DNA from 2 places in the Thauera chlorobenzoica genome. Region 2 is predicted to be linked to the other one. Evidence: predicted binding sites of a transcription regulator. Region 2 holds the regulator's gene; the other holds the start of a gene.

Region 1 (3,411 bases), 1.6 Mb from region 2:
AAAGGCGAAAGCCCCGCCGAAGCGGGGCTTTCGCCTTTGCAGCAGGCTCCCGGCCGGAGCCGGGAAGCGGGTGGGGTTTTACATGCCCATGCCCATGTCGCCCATGCCACCCATGCCGCCCATCGGGGGCATCATGGGCTTGTCTTCGGCCAGCTCGCCGACCATGCAGTCGGTGGTGAGCATCAGGCCGGCGACCGAGGCGGCGTTCTGCAGCGCGGTGCGGGTGACCTTGGTCGGGTCCAGCACGCCCATCTCGACCATGTCGCCGTACTCGCCGGTGGCGGCGTTGTAGCCGTAGTTGCCCGAGCCTTCGACAACCTTGTTGACCACCACTGAAGCTTCGTCACCGGCGTTGGCAACGATCTCGCGCAGCGGCTGCTCCATCGCGCGCAGCACGATCTTGATCCCGGCGTCCTGGTCGTGGTTGTCGCCCTTGAGGCCGGCGAGGTTGGCGCGGGCACGCAGCAGGGCGACGCCGCCGCCGGGGACAATGCCTTCTTCCACCGCGGCACGGGTGGCGTGCAGGGCGTCCTCGACGCGGGCCTTCTTCTCCTTCATTTCGACTTCGGTCGCAGCACCGACCTTGATCACCGCCACGCCGCCGGCGAGCTTGGCCACGCGCTCCTGCAGCTTCTCGCGGTCGTAGTCGGAAGTCACTTCCTCGATCTGCACCCGGATCTGCTTGACCCGCGCCTCGATACGCTCGGCTTCGCCGGCGCCGTCGATGATGATGGTGTTTTCCTTGCCGATCTCGATGCGCTTGGCCTGGCCCAGGTCTTCCAGGGTGGCCTTTTCCAGGGTCAGGCCGACTTCTTCGGCGATGACCTGGCCGCCGGTGAGGATGGCGATGTCTTCGAGCATGGCCTTGCGGCGGTCGCCAAAGCCCGGGGCCTTGACCGCGCAGGTCTTGAGGATGCCGCGGATGTTGTTCACCACCAGGGTGGCGAGCGCTTCGCCGTCGACGTCCTCGGCGATGATCAGCAGCGGACGGCCGGACTTGGCGACTTGCTCGAGCACCGGCAGCAGATCGCGGATGTTCGAGATCTTCTTGTCGAACAACAGGACGAACGGGTTCTCGAGGATCGCGACCTGCTTGTCCGGGTTGTTGATGAAGTAGGGCGACAGGTAGCCGCGGTCGAACTGCATGCCTTCGACGACGTCGAGCTCATTGTTCAGCGACTTGCCGTCTTCGACGGTGATCACGCCTTCCTTGCCGACCTTGTCCATCGCGTTGGCGATGATGTCGCCGATGTCGGCGTCGGAGTTGGCCGAGATCGAGCCGACCTGGGCGATTTCCTTGTTCGTCGAGCAGGGCTTGGACAGATTCTTCAGCTCTTCGATGGTGGCGATCACGGCCTTGTCGATGCCGCGCTTCAGATCCATCGGGTTCATCCCGGCGGCGACGAACTTCATGCCTTCACGCACGATCGACTGGGCCAGCACGGTCGCGGTGGTGGTACCGTCACCGGCGATGTCAGAGGTCTTGGAGGCGACTTCCTTGACCATCTGCGCGCCCATGTTCTCGAACTTGTCCTTGAGTTCGATTTCCTTGGCGACGGAGACACCGTCCTTGGTCACGGTCGGGCCGCCGAAGGAGCGCTCGAGCACGACGTTGCGGCCCTTCGGGCCGAGGGTCACCTTGACCGCGTTGGCGAGGATGTTGACACCGGCGACCATGCGTTCGCGGGCGGAATCACCAAACTTGACTTCTTTAGCTGCCATTCTTCAGAACTCCTAAAATATTTCCTGTGCATCTGCGCCTGGGCGCCGATGCGCTACCGGGGCGAACCGAATGCGGGAGGTTCAGGCCTCGACCACACCCATGATGTCCTCTTCGCGCATGACGAGGAGCTCTTCACCCTCGACCTTCACGGTCTGGCCGGCGTACTTGCCGAACAGCACCTTGTCGCCCACCTTGACGGCCATCGGACGGACCTTGCCGTCGTCGAGGATCTTGCCGTTGCCGACCGCCAGCACTTCGCCCTGGTCGGGTTTTTCGCCGGCGGAATCGGGGATCACGATACCGCTGGCGGTCTTGCGTTCGGCTTCCAGACGCTTGACGATCACGCGATCGTGCAGGGGACGAATTTTCATCGAGTTCTCTCCTTGTTCGGATTCAATCATGTGATTAAGTGCGGGATTTTCTCCCGCATGAAACTTTCGCAGCCGGCGTGCAGCGCATACAGCCAGCACTGTTAGCACTCACTGCCAACGAGTGCTAATAATAGGGACGCCCCCGGGGGATTTCAAGGGGCTGCCTACGATTCACCCACATCGGCCACCGGACTGGCCCGCACTAGCCCCAGGCGTTATGCTGCGGGCAACGAACTGCGGAGGTTACGCCGATGAGCCCAGTGCCCGCGCTACCGTCCGAGCGCCTTCACACCGCCTGCGACCCTTCCACCTTCGGCGTTGCCAGCACCGCCGAGCTGAGCGACACCGATACCAGCCAGCTGCATCCGCGCGCCGTCGAGGCGGTCCGCCTTGCCCTCGACATCCGGGATGGCGGTTACAACCTCTTCGTCCTCGGCGAGGCCGGCAGCGGGCGCCACGCGCTGATCAGCCACCTCCTCGCCGCCGAGCGCGGGCACGGTCCAGCCGCGGCCGACTGGTGCTACGTGTGGAACTTCAGCCACCCCTCGCGACCATCCATCCTGCGCCTGCCCTGCGGGCGCGGAGCGGGTTTCCGCGATCACATGCAGCGTTTCGTCGAAGAGCTGATCCCGGCGATCGGCGCGGTGTTCGAAAGCGACGACTACCGCGCCCGCATCGGCGCACTGCAGGAAGAGGCCAAGCAGCGCGAGGAGGAGGCACTGCGCGCCCTCGGTGACGAGGCCCGGCGGCTCGGCGTGGCGCTGCTGCGCACTCCGCACGGCTTCGCCTTCATGCCGATGAAAGGCGAGGACGACACCCTCAGCAAGGAGGAATTTGACCAGCTGCCCGAAGCCCGCCAGCAGGAGCTGGGCGAGCACATCAAGGTGCTGCGCGATCGGATGCAGCAGCTGATGAGCGAATTCCCGCGCTGGCGCCGGGAGCTGCAGAAGCAGGTGCGCGAGGCCGGCCAGGACGCGCTCGGCACCACCGTCGGCCACATGATCGACGAGCTCAAGGCGCGGCATGCCGACCTTCCGGCGGTACTCGAACACCTCGACGCGGTACACCGCGACGTCATCGCCAGCGGCGAATCCCTGCGCGCCGCTCCGCATGCCGACGAAGACAGCGAGGGCGTGACCTATTCGGGCACGATCTCGGTGCAGCGCTACCAGGTCAACCTGCTGGTCGAAAACCCCGCCACCGGCGCCCGCCCGCTGGTCTATGAGGACCATCCGACGCTGCAGAACCTGGTCGGACGCATCGACCACGTCGTGCACATGGGCACCCTGGTCAGCAACTTCACCCTGATCCGCGCCG
Region 2 (3,411 bases):
AAAAGCGTCGGCATCGGGCAGGTCGAACTCCGCGGCCACCTCGGCGCGCTCACGCCCGGTGCGCACCATGGTCGCGTCGCCGCGGCCACCGAGCGCCAGCCCCAGCGCATCGAGCAGAATCGACTTTCCGGCGCCGGTCTCGCCGGTCAGCGCACCGAAGCCGGTGCCGAATTCGAGCTCGAGTCGGTCGACGATGACGAAGTCACGGATGGTCAGGCTGCGCAACATGGCGAGGGCGGGACGGAGCGGGAGGTCATTGAATTACGGGCGGCGTGAACAGGCGGGAAAAAGGTGCCCGGTGCTCCGCAGCAGGAGGGCACTCATCAGTTATGTCTGGGCTCGGCGCTCCAGTGCAGCTTTTCGCGCAGCATCGCGAAGTAGCTGTAGCCCTCGGGGTGCAGCAGACGCAGCGAATGCGGCGAACGGCTCACCCGCACGCAGTCTCCGGCGCGCAAATCGAAGCGGGCCTGGCCGTCGAAATGCACCCTGGCATCCTGCGGCGGGAGCAGCACGATATCGATGCGGCACGAATCGGGCAGGGTGATCGGGCGGGCGGTGAGTGCGTGCGGGCACAGGGGCACGAGCGCGATGCCGCCCACGCTCGGGTGCAGGATCGGTCCGTTCGATGACAGCGCGTAGGCGGTCGAACCGGTCGGAGAGCTCACGATCATGCCGTCCGAACGCTGGGTGTACACGAATTCACCATTTACGGAGAGCTCGAATTCGATCATGCGCCCGAGCTCGCCCTTGTTCACGACGACATCGTTGAGCGCGAGGGTGTGAAATACGCGCACGCCGCCGCGCAGCACTTCGGCGTCGAGCATGAACCGGACTTCTTCGGTGTAACGGCCGGCGACGATCTCATCCAGGCGCGCGAGCGCATCGCTGCGTGCGATATCGGTCAGGAAGCCCAATCGCCCGAGGTTGATGCCTACCAGCGGCACGGCGTGCTCGACCAGGCGGCGGGCGGTGTTCAGCATCGTGCCATCGCCGCCGACCACCACCGCGAGATCGGCCTCCGCGGCGATGCACTCATAGCTCGCCGCCGCGAAATCACCGGCGCCACCGATGGAACTCGCCGTACCCTGCTCGATCCACACCAGCAGGCCGCGCTCGCGCAGGAAGCGGGCGATCGTCAGCACCGACTCCGCGACGTCGGGGCTCTGATATTTGCCGATGAGGGCAAGCGTGCGGAAATTCGTGCTCATGGGGCCGGATTAAACCACATCCGGGTAGCAGACTGGCGCACCGACGATGCACCAGCGGCAGGCGGGTCTCACAGTTTTTCAACGCTTCGCGACAGGCTGTTAGAATCGAGACACTATTCGATCTCCACCATGAATTCGCTCGACCCCCGCGCCCAAATCCTGCTGAAAACCCTGATCGAACGCTATATCGCGGATGGACAGCCCGTCGGCTCGCGTGCGCTATCGCGCTATTCCGGGCTCGAACTGTCGCCGGCGACGGTGCGCAACGTGATGAGCGATCTGGAAGACATGGGTTTCATCGCCAGCCCGCACACTTCGGCCGGTCGCATTCCCACCGCGCGCGGCTACCGCTTCTTCGTCGATGCGCTGCTCACCGTACAGCCGCTGGGAAACGCCCGCGTCCGCGCACTCGAAGGCCAGCTCCTGCCCGACCAGCCTCAGCGCGTGCTCAGCTCCGCCTCCCATCTGCTGTCCGACCTCACCCGCTTCGCCGGCGTGGTCGTCGCGCCGCGCAAGGACGTCGCCCGCATCCGCCAGTTCGAGTTCATCAGCCTGGCCGAAAACCGCATCCTGCTGATCATCGTGACCACCGCGGGGGACGTACAGAACCGCATCCTGCTCACCCGCCGCGCCTACACCGCGGGAGAACTCGGCAACGCCGCCGCCTACCTCAACGAGCACTTCGCCGGCCGCTCCTTCGACGAGATCCGCCACGGCCTCACCGACGAGCTGCGCCAGTTGCGCAGCGACATGACCGAGCTGATGTCGGCGACCGTGGATGCCGGCACCCAGGCCGCGGAAGAAAGCGCCACCAGCTATGTCATTTCGGGCGAAACCAACCTCCTGGGGATCGAGGACCTGTCCTCCAACATGACCCGCCTGCGCGAGCTGTTCGAGCTTTTCGAGCAGCGCACCAGCCTGATGCAGCTGCTCGAACTCTCGAACAAGGCCGAAGGCGTGCAGATCTTCATCGGCGGCGAATCGGGGCTCGCCCCGCTCGACGGCTGCAGCGTGGTTACCGCACCCTACGAAGTCGACGGCCAGGTCGTGGGCTCGGTCGGCGTCATCGGCCCCACGCGCATGGCCTACGACCGGGTGATTCCGATCGTCGATATCACCGCGCGGCTGCTGTCGAACGCGCTGTCCTCCAATCATTGAACATCGCCGCGGCCGGCGCGGTGCCGGCCTCGCGAACCAGGATCCCCATGTCCCGCTACTGGCTGGAGCCTTCCTTCACCCACGGCACCGCGCCGCGCACCGGCGTGCTGCTGGTCAACCTGGGCACCCCCGCAGCGCCTACCCCGGCCGCCGTGCGCCCTTACCTGAAGCAGTTCCTGTCCGACCCGCGCGTCGTGGAAATCCCGCGCCTGCTGTGGTGGCCGATCCTCAACGGCATCATCCTCAACACCCGCCCGGCGGCCTCCGCAAAAAAATACGCCAGCATCTGGACCGATGAAGGCTCGCCGCTGCTGGTGCACACGCTGCGCCAGACCGGGCTGCTTGCCGAACACCTCGCCGGTGCAGGCCACGACGGGCTCGATATCCGCTACGCGATGCGTTACGGCGCGCCCTCGATCCCGGCCACCCTGAACGCGATGCGCGCCCGCGGCTGCACCCGCATCCTGGTGCTGCCGCTGTACCCGCAATTTTCGGCCAGCACCACCGCCACCGTGTTCGACGAGGTCGCGCACTGCCTGCAGCACTGGCGCAACCCGCCCGAGCTGCGCCTGGTGCGCGACTTCCACGACCATCCCGGCTACATCGCCGCGCTCGCCGGCAACGTGCGCCGGCACTGGGCCGCCCACGGCCACCCCGACCGCCTGGTGCTGAGCTTTCACGGCGTGCCGCGACGCACCCTCGAACTGGGTGACCCTTACCATTGCGAATGCCGGACCACCGCCCGCCTCGTCTCCGAAGCGCTCGGATTCGAACCCGACCGCGTCCTGGTCTGCTTCCAGTCCCGCTTCGGCAAGGCCCGGTGGCTCGAACCCTACACCCAGCCGACGCTCGAGACCTTGGCCGCACAGGGCATGGGCCGGGTCGATGTGATGTGCCCGGGCTTCGTCTCGGACTGCCTCGAGACCCTCGAAGAGATCGCCATCGAATGCAAGGAGGCCTTCCTCGGCAAGGGCGGCAAGGCGTTCCACTACATCGCCTGCCTGAACGAGGAAAGCGCCTGGATCGACGCCCTCGCCGATCTTGC

The links. Region 2 encodes HrcA, which represses chaperone genes, less so after heat shock. Its sites were predicted from a motif close to TNTTAGCACTCNNNGNCNNNGAGTGCTAANA; they were not measured.
Region 1: a site for HrcA is predicted at 2,194-2,224, ahead of groES (co-chaperone GroES). Genes of this name have one in related genera too.

What each region holds. Positions count from the first base shown of each region.
Region 1 is NZ_CP018839.1:1,062,233-1,065,643, reverse strand. It holds gene groL (chaperonin GroEL) at 79-1,722, opposite strand; gene groES (co-chaperone GroES) at 1,804-2,094, opposite strand; gene Tchl_RS05060 (Lon protease family protein) at 2,346-3,411, shown strand, end outside.
Region 2 is NZ_CP018839.1:3,195,071-3,198,481, forward strand. It holds gene recN (DNA repair protein RecN) at 1-228, opposite strand, end outside; gene Tchl_RS14885 (NAD kinase) at 324-1,208, opposite strand; gene hrcA (heat-inducible transcriptional repressor HrcA) at 1,338-2,366, shown strand; gene hemH (ferrochelatase) at 2,414-3,411, shown strand, end outside.